Regions from separate parts of the Belliella marina genome, predicted to be linked through region 3. Evidence: riboswitches for the same ligand, from Rfam matches in the RefSeq annotation. Region 3 holds a riboswitch; each other region holds the start of a gene.
The links. Region 3 has a riboswitch for thiamine pyrophosphate ahead of thiM (hydroxyethylthiazole kinase). Riboswitches for the same ligand answer to the same signal wherever they lie in the genome.

Region 1: it holds a riboswitch for thiamine pyrophosphate, as region 3 does, so the genes downstream of both, thiS (sulfur carrier protein ThiS) here and thiM (hydroxyethylthiazole kinase) in region 3, are expected to answer to the same signal.
Region 2: it holds a riboswitch for thiamine pyrophosphate, as region 3 does, so the genes downstream of both, ACFSKL_RS04875 (TonB-dependent receptor) here and thiM (hydroxyethylthiazole kinase) in region 3, are expected to answer to the same signal.

Annotation. Positions count from the first base shown of each region.
Region 1 covers NZ_JBHUHR010000045.1:58,809-64,118, forward strand. Annotated here, with positions in the region: gene ACFSKL_RS17250 (valine--tRNA ligase) at 1-992, shown strand, start outside; gene ACFSKL_RS17255 (nucleotidyltransferase substrate binding protein) at 1,177-1,650, shown strand; gene ACFSKL_RS17260 (nucleotidyltransferase domain-containing protein) at 1,644-1,958, shown strand; TPP riboswitch at 2,121-2,213, shown strand; gene thiS (sulfur carrier protein ThiS) at 2,305-2,508, shown strand; gene thiC (phosphomethylpyrimidine synthase ThiC) at 2,521-4,401, shown strand; gene ACFSKL_RS17275 (thiamine phosphate synthase) at 4,370-5,017, shown strand.
Region 2 covers NZ_JBHUHR010000015.1:133,532-138,841, reverse strand. Annotated here, with positions in the region: gene ACFSKL_RS04880 (fatty acid desaturase family protein) at 79-1,143, shown strand; TPP riboswitch at 1,239-1,335, shown strand; gene ACFSKL_RS04875 (TonB-dependent receptor) at 1,522-3,921, shown strand; gene ACFSKL_RS04870 (hypothetical protein) at 4,510-4,974, opposite strand; gene ACFSKL_RS04865 (hypothetical protein) at 4,978-5,310, opposite strand, start outside.
Region 3 covers NZ_JBHUHR010000031.1:92,028-97,337, forward strand. Annotated here, with positions in the region: gene ACFSKL_RS10995 (chitobiase/beta-hexosaminidase C-terminal domain-containing protein) at 1-2,040, opposite strand, end outside; TPP riboswitch at 2,381-2,474, shown strand; gene thiM (hydroxyethylthiazole kinase) at 2,551-3,342, shown strand; gene thiE (thiamine phosphate synthase) at 3,342-3,986, shown strand; gene thiD (bifunctional hydroxymethylpyrimidine kinase/phosphomethylpyrimidine kinase) at 3,989-4,816, shown strand; gene tenA (thiaminase II) at 4,803-5,310, shown strand, end outside.

The DNA.
Region 1 (5,310 bases), on a different contig from region 3:
TAGAGTTGATCAAGCAGTATGGAGCTGATGGTGTCCGTACGGGAATGCTCTTCTCCTCTCCTGCCGGAAACGACCTTCCATTTGATGAAAAACTGGTTGAACAAGGCCGTAACTTCTCCAACAAAATATGGAATGCATATAGGCTGGTAAGTGGATGGGAAATTGACCCGAATATTTCTGGAGAAAGCAACCAAGCAGCAATTACCTGGTTCGAAAACAGATTCAATGAAGCTTTGACGGAGATTGAGGATCATTTTGAGAAATTCAGAATCTCCGATGCGTTGATGGCAACGTACAAATTGGTTTGGGATGATTTCTGTTCTTGGTATCTGGAAATGATCAAACCTGCCTACCAGGCGCCAATCGATGCCCCTACGCATGCCAAAACGATCGAATTCTTTGAGGATATTTTGAGAATACTACATCCATTTATGCCATTCTTGACAGAAGAACTTTGGCATCAAATCAAGGAAAGAGATACTTCTGAGGCATTGATTGTATCGGCATGGCCAGAAGCAAAATCTTTTGACAGTCAAATCATTACGGAAGCAATACAGGTATTTGAGGTTGTATCACAAGTAAGAAATATCAGAGCCTCCAAGGGAATCTCACCAAAAGAAGCTTTCTCTTTGACTATCAAAACCAAGCAATCAGAACTTTATGGAAGATTTGATGCGGTATTGAAAAAGTTGGCTAATCTGGAAGATGTAAGCTTCGGTGACTCACTTGAAAATGCCGTGAGCTTTGTAGTGAAGGCAGATGAGTGCTTTATTCCGATGGAAGGGCAAGTAAATGCAGAGGAAGAGAGGGAAAACATCAGCAAAGATTTGGCTTACACCAAAGGATTCTTGAATTCAGTAATGAAAAAACTCAGCAATGAGCGCTTTGTTGCAGGAGCACCTGCTGCAGTCATAGAAAACGAAAGAAAAAAGCAAGCCGATGCAGAAGCCAAAATCAAGACACTTGAAGAAGCTTTGGCAAAATTGGGTTGATTATAAGGAAAAAGGCCTTTGGGAATTAATCTTAAAACTATGATAAGATTAATTCCAAAGGCCTTAATTTAAACCATTTAAATTTTTTATCGATTCAAATGCTTTTTTTTTAATAAATTAGTATGGGTTTAGAAAACACAATATTGTTGTGCTTTTATCAATTTTGTAAATTTCAATATCAATAATGGAAGACGAGAACTTAAGATGGCATCAGAGGTTTAATAATTACAAAAAAGCACTAGCTAAACTTGAACAGGCAGTTGTAAGGATTGAAAAAGATTATCAAATCGATGATAAAGGTAGAATTGATGCAGATGATTTCTTAGATGATATATTAAAAGAAGGACTTATACAGCGCTTCGAATATACACACGAACTTGCTTGGAATGTCATGAAAGATTTTCTTGCAAATTCAGGGAATGTGGGGGTTTTTGGCTCTAAGGATGCTACAAGGGAAGCCTTTGCTACAGGATTGATTATAAATGGTGAGGTTTGGATGGACATGATCAAAAGTAGAAATAAAACTTCCCATACTTACAATGAAGAAACTGCTGATGATATTTTTATGAAAATCGTTTATGAATATTTAAAAGAGTTTTTGCAATTCAGGGATAAGCTAGAAGAAATCAAGAGCGGGAATCAAGGTGAATTATGGTAAGATTTGGGCTTAATCCGTATATTATTGAAAAGATCAATCAGGTATTTCAAAAACATAATCAAGTAGAAAAAGTCATACTTTATGGTTCTAGGGCTATTGGAAATTATAGAATTGGATCGGACATTGACCTTACTTTGATTGGTGACAATCTAGACCTTACCACTTTACAATTAATTGAAACTGAATTGGACGAGCTATTGCTTCCCTATAAATTTGACATATCACTTTATAGACAAATTGCGAATCAGGACTTGATCAAGCATATTGAAGAGTTTGGTAAAGTCTTTTTTGAACGGATTAAAACCTGAAAGTTTACTAAATACTCTTTCAGGTATTCAAACTGTCCGAAATTGTTTAAATAAGATTGAGTTCGGGAATTTTGCTTGAATTTTCGCTTTGTTTTTTTTTAAAAGAATAAACTCATTAAAACAAACTCCCCTTGCAATTCCAATTTGTTTTCTATAGGTTTGGGACAACTTTAGGGGTGTCCTTCACGGACTGAGATCATACCCTATGAACCTGATGCAGTTAGTACTGCCGAAGGGAAAAGTGAAGAATTGCCCATTTATCCTTCGATGAATGGCATTTTCGTTTTTTTGATCCGTTGTTACGGGCCACTCCTGAAGTTATATGTTCAATCAAACAATTTCAAGGATGGATATTACCGTAAACAATGAACCGCTCCAGATTTCGGACACTTGCTCTATCACACAGTTACTTCAAAACCATGTTCAGCAAAATCCTGAAGGTATCGCTGTTGCTGTCAATCAGTCTGTGATACCAAAATCTGAATGGGCCAATACTTTCATTGCCTCTGGTGATACGATCATCCTTATCAAAGCTACACAAGGAGGATAAAACCATAAGCAAATGAAAACAGAACAAACACCTAACAACCAAAGTATTTCGACCAGTCCATTTCCAGCTTCCAAAAAAGTCTATTTGGACGGTGAGCTGCATGCGATTCGGGTCCCCATGCGTGAGATTTCATTGCATGACACACAACCGCACATCAAAGGCCTACCAGCCACCAAAAACCCGGCAGTGACGGTCTATGATACCAGCGGTCCCTATACAGACCCCTCCTATCAGGTAAACCTCGAAAAAGGTCTGCCTAGGAATTTCGAAAAATGGATACTCCAAAGAAACGACGTTGAGTATCTTTCGGATATCAGCTCTGAGTATGGCAAAAAAAGAAAAAATGACGACTCTCTGAACCCGATTCGATTCCCTAATCTGAACAACCCCTTGAAAGCATTGCCTGGAAAAAACGTCTCACAGATGCATTATGCCAAACAGGGTATCATTACACCGGAAATGGAATACGTTGCCATCAGGGAAAACCAGAGGATTGCAGAATTGGGGAAAAATGATATTGGTAACAAATGCCTACTCCACCAGCACGATGGTAATAGCTTTGGGGCAAATACCCCTAAAGGCTTTATCACCCCTGAATTTGTCAGACAGGAAATCGCTTTGGGTCGTGCAGTAATCCCTGCAAATATCAACCACCCGGAAGTAGAACCAATGATTATTGGCCGCAATTTCTTGGTAAAGATCAATGCCAACATTGGAAACTCAGCGGTGAGCTCCAACATTGAGGAAGAAGTGGAAAAGGCAGTTTGGGCTTGCAGATGGGGAGCTGATACAATCATGGATCTTTCCACAGGAAAGAATATACACGAAACCCGTGAATGGGTCATCAGAAATTCTCCCGTACCAATCGGTACTGTCCCAATCTATCAGGCTTTGGAAAAAGTAAATGGCAAGGCCGAAGACCTGACTTGGGAATTGTTCCGGGATACTTTGATAGAGCAAGCAGAGCAGGGCGTGGATTACTTCACCATCCATGCAGGAGTTTTACTCAGGTATGTTCCGCTTACAGCAAAAAGGATGACGGGAATCGTATCCCGTGGTGGTTCGATTATGGCAAAATGGTGTCTTTCCCACCACAAAGAGAACTTCCTCTATACACATTTCGAAGAGATCTGTGAAATCATGAAAGCCTACAATGTCACTTTCTCCCTAGGGGATGGTTTGAGGCCTGGAAGTATCGCTGACGCAAATGATGCGGCACAGTTTGGGGAACTCGAAACCTTGGGCGAACTCACCAAAATAGCTTGGAAACATGATATCCAAACGATCATAGAAGGACCTGGACATGTGCCGATGCACTTGATCAAAGAAAATATGGACAAGCAGCTTGTGCACTGTGGAGAAGCTCCATTCTATACTTTGGGGCCATTGACGACAGACATTGCTCCAGGTTATGATCATATCACTTCAGCTATCGGAGCAGCCATGATCGGTTGGTACGGTACTGCCATGCTTTGCTATGTGACTCCAAAAGAGCACTTGGGATTGCCAAACAAAAAAGACGTCAAAGACGGTGTCATTACCTACAAAATAGCTGCCCATGCTGCAGATTTGGCAAAAGGACACCCTGGAGCTCAATACAGAGACAATGCATTGAGCAAGGCAAGATTTGAATTCCGATGGGAAGATCAATTCAACCTATCACTCGATCCAGATACAGCCAAATCATTCCACGACGAAACCCTTCCTGCCGAAGGTGCGAAGATCGCCCATTTCTGCTCTATGTGTGGTCCAAATTTCTGCTCCATGAAGATCACCCAAGATGTCAGAAAATATGCCGCTGAAAATGATCTAGAAGAAACCGAAGCATTGGAAAAAGGCATGCAAGACAAAGCCAAGGAATTTGCGGAAAAAGGAAACGAAATCTACCTGTAACTTGGAACTGTTGGTCATTTCATCTCCCACGCCTGTTTCAAATGAAGCCGAAAACATCAATCGGCTCTTTGAAGCAGGTTTGGGGGTATTCCATCTTCGCAAACCCAATAGCGATTTGGAATTGCTGAGTAAGCTGATTTCCCAAATTGATCCAAAATATCATGGTCGGATTGCAATTCACCAGCACCATCAATTAGCTGCTGAATTTGGATTGAAGAGATTGCACTTCACAGAAATGGAACGGAACAAAACCCCTATTTCGAAATTGATAAAAATCAAGGAAAGAGGAATGAAAATCAGCACTTCCCTTCATGACATTTCTGCACTAAATGAATTGAGCCATTTCGATTATACATTCTTCAGTCCTGTTTTTGACAGCATTTCCAAAGAGGGATATCAAAGTTCGGTTTCGGCAGATTTCGTTTTGGAAAAACCAAAAAACTCACCCGAAGTGATTGCTTTGGGAGGTATTCATCTGGGAAATATTGACCTGGTAAAATCCATGAATTTTGATGGCGCTGCGGTATTGGGGGCAATTTGGAATGAGGAAGAGAATAGAAGGATCGAGATATTAATAGACCTAATTGAAACTTGTGTTAAGCTTAATTATCGATAATATTTATTGATTTGCCCTAAAGCTTCTTAAAAGCTGATATTCATCGATATTATTGATAAGAAGATATATGGTTTTAAGTTTCTTCTTTTGAAATCAAAACATGATAGATGTTTATTAACATACTTGATATTAAGATATTTTAAGTTCGCCAACCTTAGGGGTTATGTTATTTTGACCAAAAGGAACTTGTGGATCAGTTTGATAAAGTGATTATGTGAACTTCAATTTATAGAGAAAAATTTGATTATGATTTCAAAAAAATATCTACAAATATCCAATATCAATTAATATCT
Region 2 (5,310 bases), on a different contig from region 3:
CTTTATAGAGGAATTTGAAATATTTGACACCCGATTTATTTTTCTTCCCCAGTAATCATTATCATTAAATACATTATCATGCGTCCCCCTAGATTCAGTGCCGCATCTTCGTTTCATTCAGATTTGAAATTGAGGATCAAAAATTACTTCACAGAAAAAAATCTCAAGCAAACAGGAAATTTCTCTCTTTACCTAAAAGCCATTTTATTGGTGGCTGGCTATATTGCCACATATGTTACTTTGGTGTTTTTTACACCACATTGGTCTCTTGCTTTGCTCGGATGTGTGCTTTTGGGCGCGTTGGCGGCAACCATCGGATTCAATGTCATGCATGATGGGGCACATGGCAGTTTTAGCAAAAAATCTTGGGTCAATGAACTTGCGGGAGTATCCATCAATTTTCTTGGCGCCAATGTGTTTATGTGGAAAACTAAGCACAATGTCGTTCACCATTCATTCACAAATATTGATGAGGTTGATGATGATATGAATGCCAGGCCATTTTTGAGACTTTGTCCACACCAAAAATTCCACAGTATCCATAAGTACCAACACAAGTATTTCTTGTTTGTATATTCTTTGTTGTATCTGTACTGGGTTTTTGTGACAGATTATAAAAAATATGCTACCAGAAAAGTTGGTGTCATTCCGATTCAGAAGATGACAATATCAGATCACCTTTCATTCTGGGGATTCAAATTGCTACACATTGTTTTGTTTGTTGTCATCCCGATTTATTTTGTGGGGGTATTGCCGTGGTTAGTTGGATTCTTGCTTTATGGGGTTGCTACCGGTATTTTGCTCAGTGTGGTTTTCCAGCTTGCGCATTCGATCGAAGAGACCTCATTCCCTATGCCTCATGTTGAGACGAATAAATTGGAAGATGACTGGGCGGTTCACCAATTGAAGACAACTGCCAACTTCGCCACAAACAACAGGCTACTCTCTTGGGTAGTAGGTGGGTTGAATTTTCAGGTTGAGCATCATTTGTTCCCAAATATTTCCCATGTACATTATCCTGCAATTAGCAAAATCATCAAAGAAACTTGTTTGGAATATGGGATCCCATATTTGGAACACCCGAAATTAAGGATGGCTTTTGCTTCCCACGTAAATCACCTAAGAACACTTGGACGTCCATAAGTATTTTAGATTTTTATTTTTCCCGCTGTTCACTTGAGCAGCGGGTTTTTTTATGCTCTTTTTGGTTATTAAGCTTTTACACCTACATTTGTACCCAAGATCATTAGGGGTGCCTTAAAATTTCGGGCTGAGATCATACCCACAATACCTGATCCGGGTAGTGCCGGCGAAGGGAAATGAGTAACCGATGACAATAGGAATTGATTGAAGCCTTTCGTGGGGTTTGACTCAACTATCAAGCTCAGGCTGTACTGAAGCAAGCATATTGGCTGTGTTTGATTATTCGATTTGGTAATAGGGTGAACAAAATGAAGAAAACCGTCCCCTTGGTTTTTGGAGATTCAACCAAACTGCCTTGGCAGTATGCAAGCAATAAAAATGAAATACTTAGGATTTACATTGGCAATGATGCTGGTGTGTTTAGTCGCTTCTGCCCAAAACAGAATCAATGGAATAGTCCAAGATGCCCAAACGGGGGAGCTTTTGTTTGGGGCTAATCTTATCCTAAAGGGTACAGGACGTGGTACAAATACGGATCATCAGGGGAAGTTTGAGATCACAAATGTTCCTAAGGGGACTTTTGATTTGATTGTGTCATTTTTGGGGTACGAAACTCAGAGGGTAAGTGTTGATGTCCCTCTTACGGGTGAATTGAATATTTCATTGGCACAGAGCAGCTTATTTACCGAGGAGTTTGTAGTCTACGGAACTCGGGCGACTGACGTCACGCCTACGACTTTCCAAAATATCAAAAAAGAAGATATCGCCAAGCTCAATTTGGGACAGGATATCCCAATGCTTTTGAATTACACGCCTTCTGTCGTAAGTTTTTCTGATGCAGGGGCAGGTGTGGGTTACACAGGGTTGAGAATCAGAGGTTCGGATCAATCAAGAATCAATGTCACTGTCAACGGCATACCGATGAATGATGCTGAATCTCATGGAGTCTTCTGGGTGAATATGCCTGATTTTGCATCTTCGGTCGACAATATGCAGATCCAAAGAGGTGTAGGTACTTCTACAAATGGGGCAGCTACTTTTGGGGCAAGTATCAATATCCAGACAGATACTAGAAAGGATGAAGCATATGGTGAAATCGATAATACCTTTGGGTCATTCAACACCAGAAGACATACCGTCAAGGCAGGGTCAGGATTGTTGAATAACCGCTGGACTATTGATGCAAGATTGTCCCAAATCACCTCTGATGGGTATATGGATAGGGCTTCCTCGAATCTAAGGTCTTACTTTCTGACTGGTGGTTACCATGGAGAAAACCACGTATTCAAATTGAATGTGTTCTCAGGGGCAGAAAAAACCTACCAAGCTTGGGAAGGGGTGCCGGAAGCACTGTTGGAAACCAATAGGACTTTCAACCTTTATACTTATGATAATCAAACTGACAACTACCAGCAGGATCATTACCAGTTTATCTACACAGGAAAAATCAACCAAAACTGGAAGGCGAATGCAGCTTTGCATTACACTTATGGGCGTGGATATTATGAGCAGTTTAGACAAAATGATCGGTTGAGTAGTTATGGGCTTACTCCTGTAGTCATTGGAGAGACCAGCATATCCAGAATGGACATCATCCGAAGAAGGTGGCTGGACAATGATTTTTATGGCGGGGTGTTTTCGTTTAATTACCTTTCCCATGATGCCAAATGGGATGTGGTACTTGGTGGAGGAGCAAACAGGTATGATGGGGACCACTTTGGTGAAATCATCTGGATGCAGTACGCAGCTGATGTGAACATCAGAGACAGGTATTATGACAATGTAGCGGTCAAAGATGATAGAAATGTCTATCTAAAAGGGACATATGAGGCTGTAGACGGACTCTTTCTTTATGGTGATCTGCAGTACAGAGGGGTGGATTACAGATTTGATGGTATCAATAATGACTTGAGGGATATATCTGGTCAAGTAAGCTACAATTTCTTCAACCCAAAATTTGGATTGACTTATCAAACCCGCACTGGAAAATCATGGTATGCATCCTACGCAGTAGCAAACAGAGAGCCTGTGAGGAGGGATTTTACGGATTCTCCGATTATAGACAGGGCACCACAGGCCGAAAATCTACAAAATATTGAAGCTGGTATCAAGGCAAGTCATAGCAAGTATTCCTACAATGTGAATCTATACTACATGAATTACAACAATCAGCTGGTATTGACAGGTCAGCTGAATGATGTAGGTGCATATGTTAGGGATAATGTGGCTGATTCCTATCGTGCAGGGATTGAGATAGATGGAGCTTACAAAATCTCCCCAAAATTCACCTTGGGTGGGAATTTGGCAGTCAGTAGAAACAAAATCTCTGAGTTTACGGAGTACATAGATGATTATTCAGCCGATGACTTCTTTCAGGAGGAAATCAATTATACGGATACAGACATAGCATTTTCCCCAAATGTAGTTGCTTCTGCAATATTGGATTACAAACCTGCCAAAGGTTTCGAAATCAGTTTGCTCAACAAATATGTTGGCAGTCAATATATGGACAACACCATGAATGACAACAGGAAGCTTGATGCTTTTTGGACTACAGATTTGAGGTTGAATTATGCTTTGGAGCCTAGATTTGTCAAAAACTTGGAATTCACCTTGATGGTTTACAATATTTTCAATAGACTCTATGAGCCAAACGGCTATACATTCTCATATTTTCTCCCTGGAGAAGGGGGGACTGGCAGATCCCTGACAACGGAGAATTTCTATTATCCAATGGCAGGAGCCAACTTCCTGGCAGGTGTAAAGGTTAGATTTTAAATAAAGTTTAAATTTAGTTGAGCGTAAAGGCATCTCCGGTTTCGGGGGTGCTTTTTTTTTAGATATGAGATTTTAGAAGCGAGAGACGAGAAAACAAGAGGCAAGAACCAAAAAGACAAGTTTGTTTTTACGACTACGTCACCTCGATCCTGAAAGCATCGGGAGAGAGGTCTCGTCCCATCTTTGAAGCAGGCAATTGAATGGCTATCGAAAATACAGAGAAATCAATGGAAAAAGATGTCATGTAAAATCAGGACGTAACAAAAAAATGAGAAACAGAGCAAACACGAAGTACCTGCCTGCTGCACGGCAGGGTTAAGCCTCCTAATCCCCTAATCAACCAATCCACCGATACCCCATTCCCTAATCTGTGTATTGTCTTGAGAATTGGAAGTTTAAGAAAACCAGCCTCATAACCTTCCAATCTCCCAATCTCCTCGTTCACTATTCGTCCAATCCACTGATAACCTAATCCACTAATAACCCAATCCCAAAACTGTTTAGAAGCTTAGGGCTTAGAAGTATAGAAAATTCAACCTCCAAACTTTCAAACCTTCCAACGTTCTAACCTTTTTAACCCGCATTCCCTCAATTTCTAATCCCCTCTGCAAAGAAATTTTTCACCCAGAGTGTCCTGCTTATGAGGTTCACGGTATTGAGGATGTCATAGATGTTTTTGGGGTGGAAGGGGCTGATTGTGACATTGTAATGGCCAAGACGGTCTTGGTGTACCTCAAGGTCATATTTCAGGCTGAGTTTGAGCAGTTCTTTTGGAAAAAAAATATTTGCTGAAACAGGAGAAATTGCTTTTTGCCTTATGCCAAACCTTTTTTTCGCAGTTTGGTGATGTTTATGGAGAAGGTTCACTTGATAGCCTTTGTCACGGATGGAAAGGGTCGATGTCTGTGGTAATTTCGGGTTAAAGCTATGGATCAACTCTTGGTCTCCTTTTTGAATTCTGTAATTCACGTGCAGGGAGACTTGATGGTCTATCTTTAGATTGTTTTTGATAACCAAAAACCTCCAAAGATTATCGGTTTTTTTGAGATCCATAGATTATTCTGGGTTGTTGATCAATCTGTAAAAGTCCGAAATGGGAATTCTTAGCGCATCTATTTCTTTTTCATTTTCAAGAATGGATACCCATTTATTGTCTTTCCAGACTTCAAAATAGGCATTTTCATTCAAAAATGGGTAGATCTTTTTTACAAATCCAAAGTGTGCCAGCTTATCACCGCTTTCATAAGCCAAAGTGTCAACCTTATTGCCTTGTGTGATTCTCAATTTGAAATGGCTAGCGTCCCAAGATGGTTCTACGTAAATGTATGCCTCATCTTTGATGCGATTGATGAGGATGGAAAGATTGATCAGAGGGGATTCAGATTCCTC
Region 3 (5,310 bases):
CAAATTAGATCCAGACAACTCGTATGTTAGGACAGGTGATTCATCCGCCAAGCTTACAATGCCAAAATCAAGCGAGCTAGGATCGACTGTCAATGTTGGGATGATTACCCCGGCTGCATCTTTGACAACTCCAGAGAATGCAACAGGGAGCGATCCTTCGGAAGAGAAGTAATTGGTAACCCTTAGTGTTCCCCCGGCTGCTACAGTGCCACCATTGGCTGATATATCACTGGTGGAGATTATCCTGAATTCAACTTCGCCTGACAAGTTTTGCAGTCCTGACAAATCTATCACCTGATTTACAAAAGTACCTGTATGTGTCCATTCTGCCAATCTAGCCGTAAATCCATCCCCGCTGTATACCAATGCCAGATCCCTAGGACCTGTATTGGAAGAGGTAGAACCCAACTGGAGTGCGGAGAGATCGATTAATTTGTCTGGAGCTACCGTGAACCCAAAAGTAAAGTATCTGTTTTCCCCTGCATTCCAACCGTTGGAGCTGATGGAGTTGACAGCAGCAGCTGGGTTGATTCCAGATCCACGAGCAAAATCACTGGCAAGAACCCCAGAGGTGAGTGTGTTTCCTTCCGTGAAAGCCTGATTGCCCGGTTGTCCTGTGAAATCCCAATTGACAAATTCTATGGGGTCTAGACTTACTGGAACACTGATGTCTAAGGCTGTCAGTCCAATCTGACGGCTTCCACCACCGGCATTGAATCCCCGGTCGGAAGACCAAGAAATATTCACCAACTCATTTGGAAGGATATTCAGCCCATCTATAAGTGCGATAACAGGTTTGTCGATTCCATCGGAAGTACTGTAGGCAAGATCAGGGATTTCAATGCCATTTACAGATACCGTCCATTCAGGGAATCTTGTTTGGTCTACTCTGCCCACTTTTCCTTCATAGGAGATTTCCAATTCATTGATTGTAGAACCAGTCGTGTTTTCCAGAGTCAATGTCGCTTCTATTACCCCGGAGGTACCGGTATGCTGATAACCCAATACATCACCCCCTCTAAAACCACCTGCTGTTCCTGTACCAAAAGCACCATTATAATTCAAAACTGAACCTGAAAAAGACCATTCCCCATTTGAGCCGAAGCTGGATACAGGATTGCTTAGGTTCACAAATTGCGCAAAATCTTGGTTGTATGGTATGCTGCCAGCAGGTGCTTGTGGAAGTGAAATGGTAAATGCGGCAGTTGCTACCTCACTTACATTGAAGCCATCTTTGAAAGCGATTGCAGAGATCGTTGTCGTTTCTTCGATTTGGATAGGGGAGATATATTGTGTACTTCCCAGATTTGGAACACTTCCATCCAGCGTGTAATAAATTGTCGCTCCATCAGTGTCTGTAACCAAAGTGACTGATTGTGCTTCCTCAAATGATCCGCCATTTGGGCTGATCGATGGTGTAGCTGTAGTTGGAAGTGGTTCGGAGGAAGATTCATTTCCACTGATAAAAATTTCATCAATCGCACTGGTGCCTGTATTGGCAATGGGGCTTCCATTTACAGCAATGCCAGAAACCAGCAATGATCTAATATAGACCAAAGGTGAATTGTCCAATACTGATGGCAACGCTAAGCTGTTCAAAACTCCGGAAGTGAAGTTGTTGGCTACCGTGATTGTACCAGAAGGTATATCTGACCAAGAGGAACCGTCTGTGCTATATTGCAGTTGGAAATCCCTTGGCCCTGTATTTGAGCTCCTTTGTTTCAAGGAGACGGTAAGGTTTTCAAACCCAATGGTGTTGACTGGGATTATCCAGGCTTTTTCAGGTTCTGATCCAGCCCAGGCACTTGATGTGATTGCTCTTCCGGGTGACCCAGCAATATATCCTGTGATATTTGCTCCGGTTACGGAGATTTGTTGTACACCGACATTGTTGGTGTTGCCTTGGTCAGCAAGTGGAGACTCTTCTCCTGTTACAGTACCAAATGTCCAGCCTGCTATCGTGGCTGTTTGGGCATAAAGCTCAAACATTCCCATAAATAACCAGACGAGCAATAGTGTTTTGTGTAGAGATTTTTTCATGTAAAAGGGTTTTAAGAATTGACTTCTTTTGGATTAGACAGTATAAATGCTTTTAAAATTAGCGAATTCAATTTAAAATGTTTTGAAAATAGTTGTTATGAAATGATTAATATGATTATCCGCTACTTTTCCAGTAAATAAATAACAAAGGCATAATGTTGCGGATAATCGTCAACAGACAGCAGACAACAGTTCACACTTGTGGCCGCGGAGTAGTCAACAGAACCACATATCATTCATCCAACAATCTATTGTTTGGCTACGTGCAAGAAAGCGGATAGTCATAAAATATAAATCGCTATTTAGTTTTTTTTGAAAGGGATTGGGAATAATTTAGCATATGAAACTTTGGGGGTGCCTGTTCAGGCTGAGATCATACCCTTTGAACTTGATACTGGATCATGCCAGCGGAAGAAATAAGTCATCTCAATACAATGCCAGTGGCATTGGTTGATCTTTTCCAGCATTTAAAGTTGGACTCTGAAGTTTTCAAACCTTAAAATTGAAAAAATGAAAGAGTCTATCAGTCATTGTTTTGAAACTTTAAAAGAGAAATCACCTTTAGTCCAAAGTATCACCAATTTTGTGGTCATGAACAATACAGCCAATGCTTTGCTGTCTTTGGGAGCTTCCCCGATCATGGCGCATGCCAAGTCTGAGGTGCTGGACATGGTAGGTATTGTGAATGCCTTGGTCATCAACATTGGGACTTTGGATGAATATTGGGTAGAAAGTATGCTTTTGGCAGCCCAAAGAGCCAATGATTTAGGCAAACCTTGGGTTTTGGATCCGGTGGGTGCTGGTGCTACTCCCTATAGAAATGAGACTATTGGCAAATTACTGGCATTGAAGCCAAGTGTCATCAGAGGCAATGCTTCAGAAATCCTTTCACTGGCACAGGTTAACATCAAAAGCAGGGGTGTGGATAGCATCCATGACTCTGGTGAAGCTGTACAGGCAGCAATTAACCTTTCCAAAGAGGTTGGTTGTATAGTTTGTGTCTCAGGTGCGAAGGACTTTATTGTTGGAGGAGAAAGAGTGGTTTCTTTGGACAATGGTCACCCTATGATGGCAAAGGTTACGGGGATGGGGTGTACAGCTTCAGCTATAGTTGGCGCATTTTCAGGGGTTGAGAAAGACCTTTTTTTGGCAACTACAGCAGCCATGGCTGTATTGGGGGTTGCTGGTGAAATAGCAGCCGAAAAATCAGATGGGCCTGGTACCTTACAGTTGCACCTGTATGATACCTTGTATAATTTGACCAGTGGGGAATTGATGAAAAGGATGAAGGTTGAATTCTGATGGAAACCGATTTTCCATATAGACTTTATTTGGTGACAGACGAACAAGCATGCCTTGGCAGGGATTTTTTTTGGGTAGTGGAAGAGGCGATCAAAGGTGGGGTAGACATTGTCCAGCTACGGGAAAAAGAACTGTCTTTGGATAGTTTTATCCAAAAGGCAGAAAAGTTGAAGACACTTTGTGACCGGTATAATGTTCCCCTGATAATCAATGATAATATCCTGGTGGCAGCAAAAGTACAGTCTTTTGGAGTTCACCTAGGGCAATCTGATGAACCGTTGGAGCGTGTTTGGGAGTTGCTGGGAACTAATTTTCCTATTGGGATTTCTGTAGAATCCATGGAGGATTTGGAAAAACCAAGTTCCAAAAAAGCATGGTATCTGGGTGTTAGCCCGATATTTTCCACACCTACCAAGGAAGATACGATTTCCGAATGGGGATTGGAAGGGCTTGCAAAACTGAGGTCTCTGACCAATAAAAAATTGGTGGCGATCGGAAACGTCAAGACTCAAAACGCAAAAGAGATTATTTCACACGGAGCAGATTGTTTGGCTGTGGTGTCGGGGATCTGTAGTGCGGTAAGTCCAGCGGTTGCAGCTGAATCATTCAGAAAAGAAATAGAACAAGGATTGAAGTTTAGATGAATATGAAAACATACGTACCGGTATTGAGTATAGCAGGATCTGATAGTAGTGGAGGAGCTGGGATCCAGGCTGATTTGAAGACCATTTCAGCGCTTGGATGCTATGGGATGACCGTGATTACTGCCACTACAGCCCAAAACACAAAAGGAGTGAATGCCATTCATAGCATACCGGCATCACATATCGGTGAGCAGTTGCGGGCTGTTATGGAAGATATCAAACCAAAAGCGATCAAGATAGGAATGCTTGATAGGCCTGGGGTGGTAGAAGTGTTGGTGGAGATTTTGAAAGGGTATCCCGAAATCCCGATCGTATTCGATCCTGTGATGGTTTCTACTTCTGGGCACAAGCTGATCCAAGATGAAACAGTAAAAGCCATTAAGGAAAAGCTTTTCCCTTTAGTTACATTGTTGACCCCGAATATGGATGAAACTTCGATTTTATTTGGAAAAGAAGTCAGTGATTTGGAATCTATGAAAGCTGCTGGGGAATCACTTTTGAATGAACTCCCCACAGCACTTTTGATTAAGGGGGGGCATATGGACCAATCAGTCATTTATGATCTTTTGTACTCAAAAAGCACTGGATTGAAAATTCTCAAAAGTGAAAAGATCAATTCCAAGAATGTCCATGGGACGGGGTGTTCACTTTCTTCGGCCATAGCAGTTGGTTTGGCTTTGGGAATGGATATGGAAACTGCGGTTGCTTTTGGAAGGGATTATGTCAATCAGGCAATTTATTATGGACAACAAATAAAAACAGGCAATGGAAGTGGGCCACTGAATCATTTTTACAATCCTCAAAAACAAATAACCAATGAAATGGACTGAAAAAGCATGGGATAGAATAGTCCCTATTTATGAACAGATAATCACCATGCCATTCAACCAGGAGCTACTTCAAGGTAGTTTGTCCAAAGAGAGATTTAAGTTTTATATGGCCCAAGATGCATATTATTTGGGGGAGTTTGGAAAGGCATTGAGTACGATATCTGGTAGATTAAGGGATTTGGATCAGGTATTGGCATTTTCCCAATTTGCTTCCGGTGCCATTGTGGTTGAAAGGGCTTTGCACGAAGGGTATTTCAAAACCTTGGGGATTCCCGATCAAATCAACCCATCACCAACTTGCCTTTTGTATACGAATTACCTTTTGTCCAAGTCAGCTTATTCAAATGTTGAGGTGGCTGTGGCGGCGGTTTTGCCTTGTTTTTGGATTTACAAGAAGGTAGGGGATCATATTTACTCCCAACAGGAGACGGTCAAAGATAATCCATATAAAAATTGGATAGACACCTACGCTGGTGAAGATTTTGCCAAATCTG